One region of the Streptomyces sp. NPDC039465 genome, then DNA from elsewhere that is predicted to be linked to it. Evidence: riboswitches for the same ligand, from Rfam matches in the RefSeq annotation. Region 1 holds a riboswitch; each other region holds the start of a gene.
The links. Region 1 has a riboswitch for cobalamin ahead of ACZ7LT_RS26920 (energy-coupling factor ABC transporter permease). Riboswitches for the same ligand answer to the same signal wherever they lie in the genome.
Positions count from the first base shown of each region.

Region 1 (4,711 bases):
ACGAGGGCGCGGACGTGCGTACCGTCCGCGTGGTGGACGACGGAAACCTCGTGTGCGCGGGCGGGGTCAGCTCCGGCATCGACGGGGCGCTGTGGCTCCTGGAACGGGAGCTCGGCTCCCAGGCGGCGACGTCCGTCGAGGCTCTGATGGAGTACGAGCGCCGGGGCACGGTGCTGCGCACGGCGGGCACCTCGTAGGCCGGGCGGCCCGCGTCCGGACCCGAGGGGTGTGACGCCGCCTCTCGGGCGGCCGACGCGCGGTGACAGGATGGAGGCATGACCGAGATCTTCACTCCCCGCCTCCTGCTGCGCCGCTGGCGCGAGGAGGACGTGATCGCCATGGCCGAGATCAACGCCGATCCGGCCGTGATGCGCTGGATCGGCGACGGGTCCGTGCTCGACCTGGAGCAGACGGCGGAGGCGATCGAGCGCTGGGAGGAGGAGTGGGACGACGAGGGCTTCGGGTTGTTCGCGGTCGAGCTGCTGGGCTCGGGCGAGCTGGCCGGCTTCACCGGTCTTTCCGTGCCTGAGTTCCTGCCCGAGGTGCTGCCGGCCGTGGAGGTCGGCTGCCGGCTCGGGACCCCGTTCTGGGGCCAGGGCTATGCCTCGGAGGCCGCACACGCCTCGCTGGAGTTCGCCCTGCAGGACCGCGGGCTCGACCGGGTGGTCGGCATCTGCCGGGCCGGCCACGACGCCGCGGAGAACGTGATGCGCAAGCTGGGCATGCGGCTGGAGCGGGAGACCGTCGACCCGCGGTTCGGCTTCCCGCTGCTGGTGCACGCGATCGACCTGACGGAGTACAGCGGCTGAGCGGCGCCCCCTGGCGCGCGAGGAGGGAATATCCGTCGCGACGCGTGTGAAGGATGGGATGGACGACCGACGCCCCGTCGATCGTGCGGCCGATCCGCGAGGAGATTCCGTTGAGAATGCTGATCAACGTCCCTGAGACCGTCGTCGCCGACGCGTTGCGCGGCATGGCCGCCGCGCATCCGGAGCTCACCGTCGACGTGGAGAACCGGATCGTGGTGCGGCGGGACGCGCCGATGGCCGGGAAGGTCGCGCTCATCTCCGGTGGCGGGTCCGGGCATGAGCCGCTGCACGCGGGGTTCGTGGGGCCCGGGATGCTGGCGGCCGCCTGCCCCGGGGAGGTGTTCACCTCCCCGGTGCCCGATCAGATGGTGCGGGCCGCGGCCGCCGTGGACAGCGGGGCCGGGGTGCTGTTCGTGGTCAAGAACTACACGGGGGACGTCCTCAACTTCGACATGGCCGCCGAGCTCGCCGAGGACGAGGGCATCCAGATCGCCAAGGTCCTCGTCAACGACGACGTGGCGGTGACCGACAGCCTCTACACCGCCGGACGGCGGGGCACCGGCGCCACCCTGTTCGTGGAGAAGATCGCGGGCGCGGCGGCCGAGGAGGGGCAGCCTCTGGAGCTGGTGGAAAGCGTCGCGCGGCGGGTGAACGAGAGGTCGCGGAGTTTCGGGGTGGCGCTGAGCGCCTGCACCACTCCGGCCAAGGGCAGCCCCACCTTCGATCTCGCCCCCGGCGAGCTGGAGTTGGGGATCGGGATCCATGGCGAGCCGGGGCGTGAGCGGCGCGCCATGATGACGTCGCGGGAGATCGCGGACCTCGCCGTCGACGCCGTCCTGGACGATCTGCGGCCCGGCGGCCCGGTGCTGGTCCTGGTCAACGGCATGGGCGCGACACCGCTGCTCGAGCTGTACGGGTTCAACGCGGAGGTGCAGCGGGTGCTCAGCGAGCGGGGGGTGTCGGTCGCCCGAACGCTCGTGGGGAACTATGTGACCTCGCTTGACATGGCCGGCTGCTCCGTCACCCTCTGCCAGGCCGACGAGGAGCTGCTGCGACTGTGGGACGCGCCGGTGAAGACGCCCGCCCTGCGCTGGGGACGGTGAGGGCCGCCATGTCCGACCCGACCGCTCTGGACGCGCTCTTCTTCCGGCGCTGGCTGACCACCGCCGCGGCCGCCGTCGACCGTGAGGCCGACCGGCTCACCGAACTGGACTCGGCCATCGGCGACGCCGATCACGGCACCAACATGCGGCGCGGTTTCGCCGCCGTCGCCGCCGCCCTCGACAAGGAGGAGCCCGCCACGCCCGGGGCCGTACTGACCCTGGCGGGGCGGCAGTTGATCTCGACCGTCGGCGGGGCGTCCGGGCCGCTGTACGGGACGCTGCTGCGGAGCACCGGCAAGGCGCTGGGTGAGGCCTCCGAGGTCAGCCGCGACCAGCTGGCCGAGGCGCTGCGTACGGGCGTGGCCGCGGTCGCCCAGCTCGGCGGCGCCGTGGCCGGGGACAAGACGATGCTGGACGCCCTGGAGCCGGCGGCCTCGGCGCTCGGCCAGTCGTTCACGGCGGCGCGGGAGGCCGCCGAGGAGGGCGCGCTGGCTACCGTACCGCTGCGGGCGCGCAAGGGCAGGGCCAGTTATCTCGGCGAGCGCAGTGTGGGGCATCAGGACCCGGGGGCGACCTCGTCGGCGCTGCTCGTCGCGGCCCTGGAAGAGGTGGCCCGGTGAGCGCCGTAGGACCGGTCGGGATCGTGCTGGTGTCGCACAGCGCGCAGGTCGCGGCCGCCGTCGCCGAGCTGGCCGTGGGGCTGGCGGCGGGCGGCGCCACCGCACCCGTCGCCCCGGCCGGCGGGGCGCCGGACGGCGGGCTCGGCACCAGCGTGGAGCTGATCACCGAGGCCGCGCGGGCGGTCGACCGGGGCGCGGGCGTCGCGGTCCTGGCCGACCTGGGCAGCGCCGTACTGACGGTGAAGGCGCTGCTCGCCGAGGGGGACGAACTGCCCGAGGAGACCCGGCTGGTGGACGCGCCGTTCGTGGAGGGCGCCGTCGCGGCGGTCGTCACGGCGTCGGCCGGCGGGGACCTGGACGCGGTAGAGGCGGCGGCCGGGGAGGCGTACGCGTACCGCAAGTCATGATGCGTACGCATCCGTGCGCGGCTTGTGATGCAGCAGGTCAACGCACTAGTGTCACACCGCCTTGGTGAACGGGAAACCGGTGAAGTACCGGTGCGGCCCTCGCCACTGTGATCGGGAAGTCCGGCTCCCTCCGCAAGGAAGCCACTGGACCGCCGCGGGAGACCGCGGCGTCCGGGAAGGCGGAGCCCGGGCGGCAGGACCCGTCAGCCAGGAGACCGGCCAAGGCGCGTCAGTCCATCCACGAGGTGCTGGAGAGGGTCTCCCAACCATGCATATAGCCGAGGGGTATCTGCCCCCGTTGCACGCGGCCGCCTGGGGCGTCGCGTCCGCTCCCTTCGTCGTCCACGGCGTACGTGCCCTGACCCGCGAGGTCAAGGCCAATCCCGAGTCCACTCTGCTGCTCGGCGCGTCGGGCGCCTTCACCTTCGTGCTCTCCGCCCTGAAGATTCCGTCGGTGACGGGCAGTTGCTCGCATCCGACCGGGACGGGTCTGGGCGCGATCCTCTTCCGGCCGCCGATCATGGCGGTGCTTGGCACGATCACACTGCTCTTCCAGGCGCTGCTGCTCGCGCACGGCGGTCTGACCACCCTGGGCGCCAACGTCTTCTCGATGGCGATCGCCGGGCCATGGGCCGGCTTCGGGGTGTACTGGCTGCTGCGCCGCTTCGACGTGCCGCTGATGGTGAGCGTGTTCTTCGGCGCGTTCGTCGCGGATCTGGTGACGTACTGCGTCACCAGCGTCCAGCTCGCCCTGGCGTTCCCCGACCCGAGCAGCGGCTTCCTGGGCGCGCTGGCCAAGTTCGGTTCCATCTTCGCCGTCACCCAGATCCCGCTGGCGGTCAGCGAGGGCCTGCTCACCGTCCTGGTGATGCGGCTGCTGATCCAGTCCAGCAAGGGTGAACTGACCCGGCTCGGCGTGCTGCTCCAGGGCGGGCGCAAGGGCGACACGACGACGGAGGCCGCGGTCCGATGAGCCGTAACGCGAAGATCAACACACTGCTGCTGCTCGTCGTGGCGGCGCTCGCCGTCCTGCCGCTGGTGCTGGGGCTCGGCGACCACAAGGAGGAGCCGTTCGCCGGCGCCGACGGCGAGGCCGAGGCGGCGATCACGGAGATCGAGCCGGACTACGAGCCGTGGTTCAGCCCGCTGTACGAGCCGCCGTCCGGCGAGATCGAGTCGGCGCTGTTCTCCCTCCAGGCGGCGATCGGCGCCGGAGTCCTCGCGTACTACTTCGGGCTGCGCAGGGGCCGCCGCCAGGGCGAGGCCCGGGCCAAGGCCGCCGAGCACCACGAGGTGGCCGAGGCGCACGGGACCGGCGACGGTGCCCGTGACGGATCCGCCGCCGGTCATCCGCTCCCCTAGCCGCCGGTGCTGCCCATCGACGCGGCGGCGCACAGCAGTCGCTGGCGCCGCCGTCATCCGTGCGAGAAGGCCGCGCTCGGCTTCGGACTGACCCTGTGCGCGGTCTGTCTGCCGCCGTGGCCGGGGGCCGTGCTGGTCGCGGCCGTCACGCTGGCGGTTCTCCTTGGCCCGGCGGGGGTCGCGCCGCGCCAGCTGTGGCGGGCATTCCGGATCCCGCTGGGTTTCTGTGTGACGGGGGCGGTGCCGCTGCTCTTCCAGGTCGGCGGGGCGGAGGGGTTCGTCACCCTGGCCCCCGACGGGCCGGTGCGGGCCGGCGAGCTGCTGCTGCGGACCTCGTCCGCGTCGCTCGGGGTGCTGCTGTTCGCCTTCACGACACCGGTCTCCGACGTGCTGCCGCGGCTGGTACGGGC
Region 1 is NZ_JBVKAP010000009.1:23,916-28,626, forward strand. It holds gene ACZ7LT_RS26895 (DJ-1/PfpI family protein) at 1-197, shown strand, start outside; gene ACZ7LT_RS26900 (GNAT family N-acetyltransferase) at 276-809, shown strand; gene dhaK (dihydroxyacetone kinase subunit DhaK) at 920-1,912, shown strand; gene dhaL (dihydroxyacetone kinase subunit DhaL) at 1,921-2,532, shown strand; gene ACZ7LT_RS26915 (PTS-dependent dihydroxyacetone kinase phosphotransferase subunit DhaM) at 2,529-2,939, shown strand; cobalamin riboswitch at 2,985-3,177, shown strand; gene ACZ7LT_RS26920 (energy-coupling factor ABC transporter permease) at 3,208-3,912, shown strand; gene ACZ7LT_RS26925 (energy-coupling factor ABC transporter substrate-binding protein) at 3,909-4,301, shown strand; gene cbiQ (cobalt ECF transporter T component CbiQ) at 4,308-4,711, shown strand, end outside.

Region 2 (4,711 bases), on a different contig from region 1:
CGAGGGTGCGGGTACGGACGGTCTCGGGGCGGGTCGAGTCGCCGATGTACGCCTCGGGCGCCGTGCCCTTGAGCGCGCGGACCGTGGCGACCATGCCGCCGTGGTACTGGAAGTAGTCGTCGGAGTCGGCGATGTCGTGCTCGCGGGTGTCCGTGTTCTTCGCGGCCACCGCGATGCGCTTGTAGGCGCTCTCCATCTCGTCGCGGGCCGGACGGCCGTCCAGCTCGCGCCCGTACGCGTAGCCGCCCCACACCGTGTACACCTCGGCGAGGTCGGCGTCCGTACGCCAGTCCTTGGAGTCGATCAGCTGGAGGATGCCCGCGCCGTAGGTGCCCGGCCGGGAGCCGAAGATACGGGTCGTGGCGCGCCGCTCGTCGCCGTGCTCGGCCAGGTCGGCCTGGGTGTGGGCGCGGACGAAGTTCTGCTCGGCCGGCTCGTCGAGCGAGGCCGCCAGGCGTACGGCGTCGTCGAGGAGGCCGATCGTGTGCGGGAACGCGTCCCGGAAGAAGCCCGAGATGCGCAGGGTCACGTCGATGCGGGGGCGGCCCAGCTCGGCGAGCGGGATCGGCTCCAGGCCGTTCACCCGGCGCGAGGCGTCGTCCCAGCGCGGGCGGATGCCGAGCAGCGCCAGGGCCTCGGCGACGTCGTCACCGGCCGTGCGCATCGCGCTGGTGCCCCACAGGGACAGGCCCACCGACGTCGGCCACTCGCCGTTGTCGGTGCGGTAGCGCTCCAGGAGCGACTCGGCGAGCGCCTGCCCGGTCTCCCAGGCGAGCCGGGACGGCACCGCCTTCGGGTCGACCGAGTAGAAGTTGCGGCCGGTGGGGAGCACGTTGACCAGGCCCCGCAGCGGGGAGCCGGACGGGCCGGCCGGGACGAAGCCGCCGTTCAACGCGTGGACCGCGTGGGTGAGTTCGTCGGTGGTGGCGGCGAGCCGGGGGACGACCTGCTCGGCGGCGAACCGCAGCACGGCGGCCACGTCCGGGCCGTGGCCCTCGGCGACGGCCGGCACGGCCTCGACCGCCCAGCCGGCGGCCTCCATCGCCTCCACCAGCACGCGCGCCTTCGCCTCCGCCTCGTCGGCGGTGGTGCGGGTGGCGGCCGACTCGTCCAGGCCGAGGGCCTCCCGCAGGCCGGGCAGGGCCTGCGTGCCGCCCCAGATCTGGCGGGCGCGCAGGATCGACAGGACCAGGTTGACCCGCTCGGGGCCGGTCGGGGCGCCGCCGAGGACATGCAGGCCGTCGCGGATCTGCGCGTCCTTGACCTCGCACAGCCAGCCGTCGACGTGCAGCAGGAAGTCGTCGAAGCCGTCGTCGTCGGGGCGGTCGTCCATCCCCAGGTCGTGGTCGAGCTTGGCGGCCTGGATCAGGGTCCAGATCTGGGCCCGGATCGCGGGCAGCTTCGCCGGGTCCATCGAGGAGATCTGGGCGTACTCGTCCAGGAGCTGTTCCAGGCGTGCAATGTCACCGTAGGAGTCGGCGCGCGCCATCGGCGGGACGAGGTGGTCGACCAGGGTGGCGTGGACCCGGCGCTTGGCCTGGGTGCCCTCGCCCGGGTCGTTGACCAGGAACGGGTAGATCAGCGGCAGGTCGCCGAGGGCCGCGTCCGGGCCGCAGGCGGCGGACAGGCCGGCGTTCTTGCCGGGCAGCCACTCAAGGTTGCCGTGCTTGCCGAGGTGGACCATCGCGTCCGCGCCGAAACCGCCGTCGGCGGCGGAGGCCGCGATCCAGCGGTAGGCGGCGAGGTAGTGGTGGGACGGCGGCAGATCGGGGTCGTGGTAGATCGCGATCGGGTTCTCGCCGAAGCCGCGCGGCGGCTGGATCAGGACGAGCAGGTTCCCGCGGCGCAGCGCCGCGAGGACGATGTCGCCCTCCGGGTTGCGCGAGCGGTCCAGGAACATCTCGCCGGGCGGCGGGCCCCAGTGCTCCTCGACCTGTTCCCTGAGCTCCGCCGGCAGGGTGGCGTACCACCGCTTGTAGTCGGCGGCCGGGATCCGGACCGGGTTCTTCGCCAGCTGCTCCTCGGTGAGCCAGTCCTGGTCGTGGCCGCCGGCCTCGATCAGGGCGTAGATCAGCTCGTCGCCGTCGCCGGAGACCAGGCCGGGGATGTCCTCGACCGGGCCGAAGTCGTAGCCCTCCTCACGGAGCCTGCGCAGGAGAGCCACGGCGGAGGCGGGGGTGTCGAGGCCGACGGCGTTGCCGATGCGGGAGTGCTTGGTGGGGTACGCGGACAGGACCAGCGCGAGGCGCTTGTCGGCGTTGGGGATGTGGCGCAGCTTGGCGTGGCGCACGGCGATCCCGGCGACGCGGGCGGCGCGCTCGGGGTCGGCGACGTACGCGGGCAGGCCGTCCTCGTCGATCTCCTTGAAGGAGAACGGGACGGTGATCAGCCGGCCGTCGAACTCGGGGACGGCGACCTGGCTTGCGGCGTCCAGCGGGGACAGGCCCTCGTCGCTCTCCTCCCAGGCGCTGCGCGGGCCGGTGAGGCAGAGCGCCTGCAGGATCGGCACGTCCAGGGCGGCGAGCGCCCCCGCGTCCCAGGCCTCCTCGTCGCCGCCGGCCTGCGCCTCGGCGGGCTTGGTGCCGCCGGCGGCGAGGACGGTGGTGACGATCGCGTCGGCGCCGCGCAGCTGGTCGAGGAGTTCGGGCTCGGGGGCGCGCAGCGACGCCACGTACAGCGGCAGGGCGCGGGCGCCGGCGTCCTCGACGGCGTCGCAGAGGGAGCCGACGAAGGCGGTGTTGCCGCTCATGTGGTGGGCGCGGTAGTAGAGCACGGCGATCAGCGGGCCGTCGTCGTTCTTCGCCGTGCGCTCCAGGGGGCCCCAGGTGGGGGCGGGGGCCGGGGGTTCGAAGCCGTGGCCGGTGAGCAGGACGGTGTCGGAGAGGAAGCGGGCGAGCTGCTCCAGGTTGGCCGGGCCGCCGTGCGCGAGATAGGCGTGGGCCTCGGTGGCGACGCCGATGGGAACGGTGGAGGCGGCCATCAGCTGGGCGTCGGGGGCCTGTTCGCCGGTGAGGACGACGACGGGCCGCGTCTGCTCCTCGGCGAGGAGCACGTCCAGCCCCTCCTGCCAGGCCCGCAGCCCGCCCAGGAGCCGTACGACGACGAGATCGGCACCCTCCAGCAGCCCGGGCAGGTCGTCCAGCGGCAGCCGGGAGGGGTTGGCAAACCGGTAGGCGACGGGCCCGTCGGCCGCGCGGGCGCTCAGCAGGTCGGTGTCGGAGGTCGACAGCAGCAGGATCATGCGCGTGCGGGCCTTCCTCGGGGTGTCCGCGCCCCGGGTGGTCTGGTGGACGGCGGGAGTTCCTGACTCACCGGCTCGTCTCCTACCCCGGCTCACAGTGGCGGGACCGCGCCGGATTCTCACCGGGCTTCCTCCCTAGGGCCTGGGACCCTGTGCCGTTCTGCATAGTAAGTCGTGTCCGCCCAGTGCAGCACAGCAGCCCGGGAAGAGCAGTCGACAACGAGAGACCGCGGCTTTTCACATCAATACGAGCCACGTGCGACCACTCGACTACTCGTTCGAGTGAAGCAGGGGGATTCATCGGACGTTGCTCCCGCGGGGGAGGCATGGTCGGCAGCGATTCATAGGGCTTGAGGAAGACGAGGCGGCAAATGGCAGGTGCAGCGCGCGAGAGGAAGAGCGAACTGCGCCCGATCGCGGCCTGCTTCACCGTCGCCGCGCCTGTGGGCGCCCGCATCCGGGACCGGTTACATCTGACCGAGGCCGACAGCGAAGTCTTTACCGCTGTCGGCAGGCACAACGGGCACCACCAGCGTGTTGATCTCGCTGCGCGTATCGCCCTGGGGAATGTGCGGGCGAAGGACACCCGGCGCGCCGGACGGAAGAAGAAGCTGACGGCGGTGTCATCCTCCCGCTGGGCCGGGGCGATGACCAGGGCGAGTGAGGACCAGTACCAACTCTCCCTGCGGTGCCTGTACAGCGAGCGCACATCCTTGCGTCGCGCCATCGAGATCATTGGCAAGCGCCTTGCGGTCCCGTGCGGTCGACGCAAGGGCAAGACGCGGGGCCAAGGCTTGGTCGTCATCGCAGTCGATCCCGCCTATACGTCCCGCTGGGGCGCTCAGCACTGGCGAGCCCCCCTCCAGCAGCAGACCAGAACCACCGTCACAGGGCACCACGGTGCCGCTGTGGCGATCGGCAGGCGCGGCCTGGGATACCGAATCCGGCGTCGGCCAGGTGTGACCTCCGCTCACCAGAGGATGAGCACGAGGAGAGCTACCGGCCAGACCGGACTCCTTCCCGGGCCACGCGGGACCGTGAGCCCACCCAGGACAGCGGGCACGCCTGACGAAGGCGAGAAGACCCGACCGTGCCGAGGTGACCAACTCGCGCTGTTCCCAGCCCCTCAAGACCGTTCGGAGGAGCACCGGCTCAGGCCGGTTCATGACGATTTGACCACCCCTGGCCAGCGTCAAGAGGAACGGTATGCTCGCCGCCATGTCGCCCACCCCACCTACCCTGCCCGACCAGGGCGAACCTCTTATACGGGACCGCGGTGACGCCTGCCCCGGGGCGCTCCGGCTGCACCCCGCCGACGACGGCCGTCTGGCCCGACTGCGCCTCCCCGCAGGCTTGTTGACGGCACCCCAGGTGGCGGTGCTGGCCACCGCGGCCGAGGATCTGGGCGACGGGCGCGTCAGCGTCACCTCCCGGGGGAACGTGGAGCTGCGCGGCCTCGGTGAGGACTGC
Region 2 is NZ_JBVKAP010000004.1:327,659-332,369, reverse strand. It holds gene cobN (cobaltochelatase subunit CobN) at 1-3,241, opposite strand, end outside; cobalamin riboswitch at 3,276-3,416, opposite strand; gene ACZ7LT_RS15965 (cobalamin biosynthesis protein CobG) at 4,460-4,711, shown strand, end outside.
Region 2: linked by a shared signal. The riboswitch ahead of cobN (cobaltochelatase subunit CobN) and the one ahead of ACZ7LT_RS26920 (energy-coupling factor ABC transporter permease) in region 1 are both predicted to bind cobalamin.

Region 3 (4,711 bases), on a different contig from region 1:
GTCCCGCGGGTGCCGGGGACGACGACCAGGTCCGCGTCGACGAGCTCCTCGGCCCGGTCCACGAACCGCACCACCACACCGGGCTCCGCGGCGAGCGCGTCCACGTCGGTGAAGTTGGACATCAGGGGGACCGCGCACACGGCGACCCGCAGCACGTCCGCACCGACCGGCGGCGCCACCACCGACTCGCGGACCGCGCCCCGCAGGGGCACCCGCAGCCCGTCCTCCTCGTCGATGCCGAGCCCGTGGGCGTACGGCAGGACCCCGAACGTCGGCCGTCCCGTGAGCCCCTTCAGCATGTCGAGCCCCGGCGTCAGGAGCGTCACATCGCCCCGGAACTTGTTCACGAGATAGCCGGCGACCAGCTCCTGGTCCTCGGGCGCGAGCAGCGCCGTCGTACCGAAGAACTGGGCGAACACCCCGCCGCGGTCGATGTCCCCGACCACCACGACGGGGAAGCGCGCGGCGCGCGCGATGCCCATGTTCACGATGTCGGTGCGGCGTAGATTGATCTCCGCCGGACTTCCGGCCCCCTCGCAGATCACGGCGTCATACGTGCCCCGCAGCTCCTCCAGGCACGCCACCACCGGCTCGTACAGCTCGCGCTGCCGTCCGCCGTGGTAGCCGCGGGCGCTCATCTCGCCGACCGGCTTGCCCATGAGCACCACCTGGCTGGAGCGGTCGCTGCCGGGCTTCAGCAGGACCGGGTTCATCAGCGCCGTCGGCTCCACGCGCGCGGCCTGCGCCTGCATGGCCTGCGCCCGGCCGATCTCCGCGCCCTCACGGGTGACGAAGGAGTTCAGGGACATGTTCTGCCCCTTGAACGGCGCGACCTTGACGCCCTTGCGGACCAGCCAGCGGCAGATGCCGGCGGTCACGACGCTCTTGCCCGCGTCCGACGTGGTCCCGGCGACCATCAGCCCGCCGCCGAGGCCGCCCCCGCTCCCGCCCCTCATGTACGCCTCCGCTTCATGGCCGTCACGGCCAGCCGCCCGCCCACGCACGCGGCCAGGGCCAGCGCGCTCACCCGGCGCGACAGCCGCACCGCGCGTTCGATGTCCGCCACCTCGACGTCCCGGCCGTCGCCGTTGAGGACGGGCCGGTGCTCGACCCGGCCGCCGTACGAGAGGGTGCCGCCGAGCCGTACGCCGAGGGCGCCCGCGAACGAGGCCTCCACCGGGCCGGCGTTGGGGCTCGGGTGCCGGTCCGCGTCGGCCCGCCAGGCCCGCAGCGCGCCGCGCGGGTCGCCGCCGGCGGCCGTGGCCAGGGCGGCGGTGAGCCGGGCTCCGGGCCAGCCGGCGAGGTCGTCGAGGCGGGCCGAGGCCCAGCCGAAGCGGCGGTGGCGCGGCGACTTGTGGCCCACCATGGCGTCCAGGGTGTTCACGGCCCGGAACCCGACCAGACCGGGCACCCCGGCCACCGCGCCCCACACCAGCGCGCCCACGACGGCGTCGGAGGTGTTCTCGGCGACGGACTCCACCACCGCGCGGGCGATCCCGGGACCGTCCAGGGCCTGCGGGTCCCGGCCGCACAGATGCGGCAGCCGCTCCCGGGCGACCTCCAGGTCCGCGGCGGCGAGCGCCCCGCCGATGGCGCGGGCCTCGCGGCCCAGGGACGTACCGCCCACGACGGACCAGACGCAGGCCGCGGTCAGGGCGACGGACGCGGCGCCGTGGCCGCGTACGGCGCGGGCCGCGAGCGCGCCCGCGGCGGCGGCTCCTCCGGCGCAGACGGCGGTGTGCAGTGCGCCCCAGCCGCGATGGTCGCGCCAGAGCGCGCGCTCGACGGCTCCGGCGGCCCGGCCGAAGGCGGCGACGGGATGGCCCCGGCGGGGGTCCCCCAGGACGAGATCGGCCACCAGGCCTGCGGTGGCCCCGTACGCGTAGACAGCGGTCGCTCTGCTGCGGCCAGGCATGGCGCAATGTCCTCACTCAGGGTCCGCGCCCTGGCTCGACGTGACCGGCGGTGAGAGTTCCTGGCTCCCGGGGATCAGCTCCCCGGTCACAGTGGCGGGACCGCGCCGGATTCGCACCGGACTTCCTCTACTGCCGCCGTAATGGCCCCGGCAGTCCACCACGCTGCCCGAAGGCCCGTCAACTCACCCTTGACCTGCGCATACGGAAGGGCGGGCCGCACCTTGTGGTGCGGCCCGCCCTTCCGTATGCCGTGGAGCGCCGTGGTCAGACGACGATCAGATAGATGCCGTACGCCACGGCCGCCGCGCAGAGCGCGAAGCAGGCGTAGGCGCCGGTACGGGCCAGGGTGGCGGAGCCTCCCTGGGCGGCGGCCGACTCCTGCTTGGAGAGGCCGACGATGCCGAGGGTGAACAGGCCCACGAGGGCGACGGTCGCCACGAGGCTGACTCCGAAGACGGAGCCGAGAGCTGCCCAGTCGATCTTCATGTGGTTCGTTCCTTACAGCGCGGCGGCGGGGGCCGTGGGAGCGGCCGGGTCCGTGGGGGCCGGCGTGGGGATGGTGGTCTTCAGGTCCTCGTCCGCGACGGCGGCGACAGAGCCGGCCGGCGGCGGGGTGACAGCCGCGATGGCGGTGGTCACGACACCCGCGGGCTCGGCGTCGGGGCTGACGTCGTTGACGTTGGTGTGGTCGACCACCTGGCGGCGGGAGACGAGCCAGATGGCGACGCAGGAGGCGACCAGGAAGGCCGCGACGGCGTAGACGCCCCACTCGCCCTGGCTGGCGACGTACTCGGCTCCGGCCCCGACCAGGCCCGCGGCCGGAAGGGTCAGGCCCCAGGCGACGAACATCCGGGTGGCGGTCGACCAGCGGACGACACCGCCCTTGCGGCCCAGACCCGCGCCCATGACGGCGCCGGAGCAGGAGTGCGTGGTCGACAGGGAGAAGCCCAGGCTGGAGGAGGCCAGGATGACGGTGGCCGCGCTGGTCTGGGCGGCGAAGCCCTGCTGCGGCTGGAGGTCCGTGAGGCCCTTGCCCATCGTGCGGATGATGCGCCAGCCGCCGAGGTAGGTGCCGAGCGCGATCGCCACACCGGCGGAGACGATGACCCAGACGGGCGGGTTGGAGCCGGGGACGAGGACGCCGCCGGCGACCAGGGCGAGGGTGATGATGCCCATGGTCTTCTGGGCGTCGTTCGTGCCGTGGGCGAGGGAGACGAGACCGGCGGACGCGATCTGACCGGCCCGGTAGCCCTTCTCGGTCGTCTTGCGGTCCGCGTTCTTGTCGAGGCGGTAGGTCAGGCGGGCGGCGAACATCGCGGCCAGGCCGGCGACCAGCGGCGCGGCGATCGCCGGGATGAGCACCTTGGTCACGACGATCCCGCCGTTGACGCCACTGACGCCGATCGCGGCGATGGTCGCGCCGATGAGGCCGCCCATCAGGGCGTGGGAGGAGCTGGACGGCAGACCGACCAGCCAGGTCACCAGGTTCCAGAGGATCGCGCCGACGAGCGCGGCGAGGATGACTTCGGGCTGGATGCCCTCCTCGTTGACGAGCCCCTTGGAGATCGTCTTGGCAACCTCCACCGACAGGAACGCGCCGACCAGGTTGAGCACGGCGGACATGGCCACCGCCGTCTTGGGCTTGAGGGCACCGGTCGAGATGGTCGTCGCCATCGCGTTGGCGGTGTCGTGGAAACCGTTCGTGAAATCGAACACGAGAGCTGTCACGACCACAATCGCGAGCAGCAGCGTGATGTGTTCCATTTACCCAGGCAATCGTTTGACGTCAGTGGCTGGATGAACGTAGGCAACCTGAGTGAACGGAAGGTGAACTGGGAGGGTTGTGGTGGTGTCCCCATTCGGGTGCATGTCCCTCCGCTTCCCGTTCGAAGCGGCCCTCCGGCCCGTGGTTTCGGGGCAGGACGCGGCTTTCGGGCTCTTGCGGGTCTCTTCGGCCGGTCTGCCCCGCACCCCGGAAGAGATACTGATCACGTTGCCGCGGCCGCACCCCCCGGCTGGCACGATCACCCCATGGACCCCATGGAACAGACTCTCGAAGAGGCCTGGCGGGAGCTCGTGGCCACGGCCCGCAGGACCGTCACCGACGGACTCGTCGTCGGCACGTCGGGCAATGTCTCCGTCCGCGTCGGGGACCTCGTCCTGGTGACCCCGAGCGCGGTGCCCTACGACCGTCTCGCCGACGAGGACCTCCTCGCCGTCGGCCTCGACGGGCGGCCCGTGCGCGGCACGCTCCCGCCCACCAGCGAGCTGCCCATGCACCTGGCCGTCTACCGGAACACCTCCGCCGCCGCCGTCGTCCACACCCACGCCGTCCACGCCACCGCCGTCTCCACCCTCGTCCCCGAGCTCCCCGCCGTGCACTACATGACCGGCGCCCTCGGCGGCCCCGTCCGCGTCGCCCCGTACGCCCTCTACGGCACCGAGGAGCTCGCCGGCCACGTGCTCGACGCCCTCGACGGCCGCACCGGCTGCCTCCTGCGCAACCACGGCACCCTCACCTACGGCGACACCCTCGCCCAGGCCTACGACCGCACGGCCCAGCTCGAATGGATGTGCCACGTCTGGCTCACCGCGAGCACGCTCCCCGGCCGCACCCCCTCCCTGCTCACCCCTGCCCAGCTCGACGAGGCCGCCGAGAAGCTCCACGGCTACGGCCGCCCGGCCTGACCCGGCCCGGCCCGCGCCCGGCGCCGGGCGCGGGCCGCCCACTGGCACGGCGCGACGGTCGTGCCGACACTGGGAGCGTGCGCCCGGCTACAGCGACGGCAGCAGCC
Region 3 is NZ_JBVKAP010000001.1:62,651-67,361, reverse strand. It holds gene ACZ7LT_RS00355 (cobyric acid synthase) at 1-956, opposite strand, end outside; gene ACZ7LT_RS00350 (cobalamin biosynthesis protein) at 953-1,915, opposite strand; cobalamin riboswitch at 1,951-2,090, opposite strand; gene ACZ7LT_RS00345 (hypothetical protein) at 2,181-2,402, opposite strand; gene ACZ7LT_RS00340 (inorganic phosphate transporter) at 2,415-3,680, opposite strand; gene ACZ7LT_RS00335 (class II aldolase/adducin family protein) at 3,948-4,604, shown strand; gene ACZ7LT_RS00330 (alpha/beta hydrolase family protein) at 4,682-4,711, shown strand, end outside.
Region 3: linked by a shared signal. The riboswitch ahead of ACZ7LT_RS00350 (cobalamin biosynthesis protein) and the one ahead of ACZ7LT_RS26920 (energy-coupling factor ABC transporter permease) in region 1 are both predicted to bind cobalamin.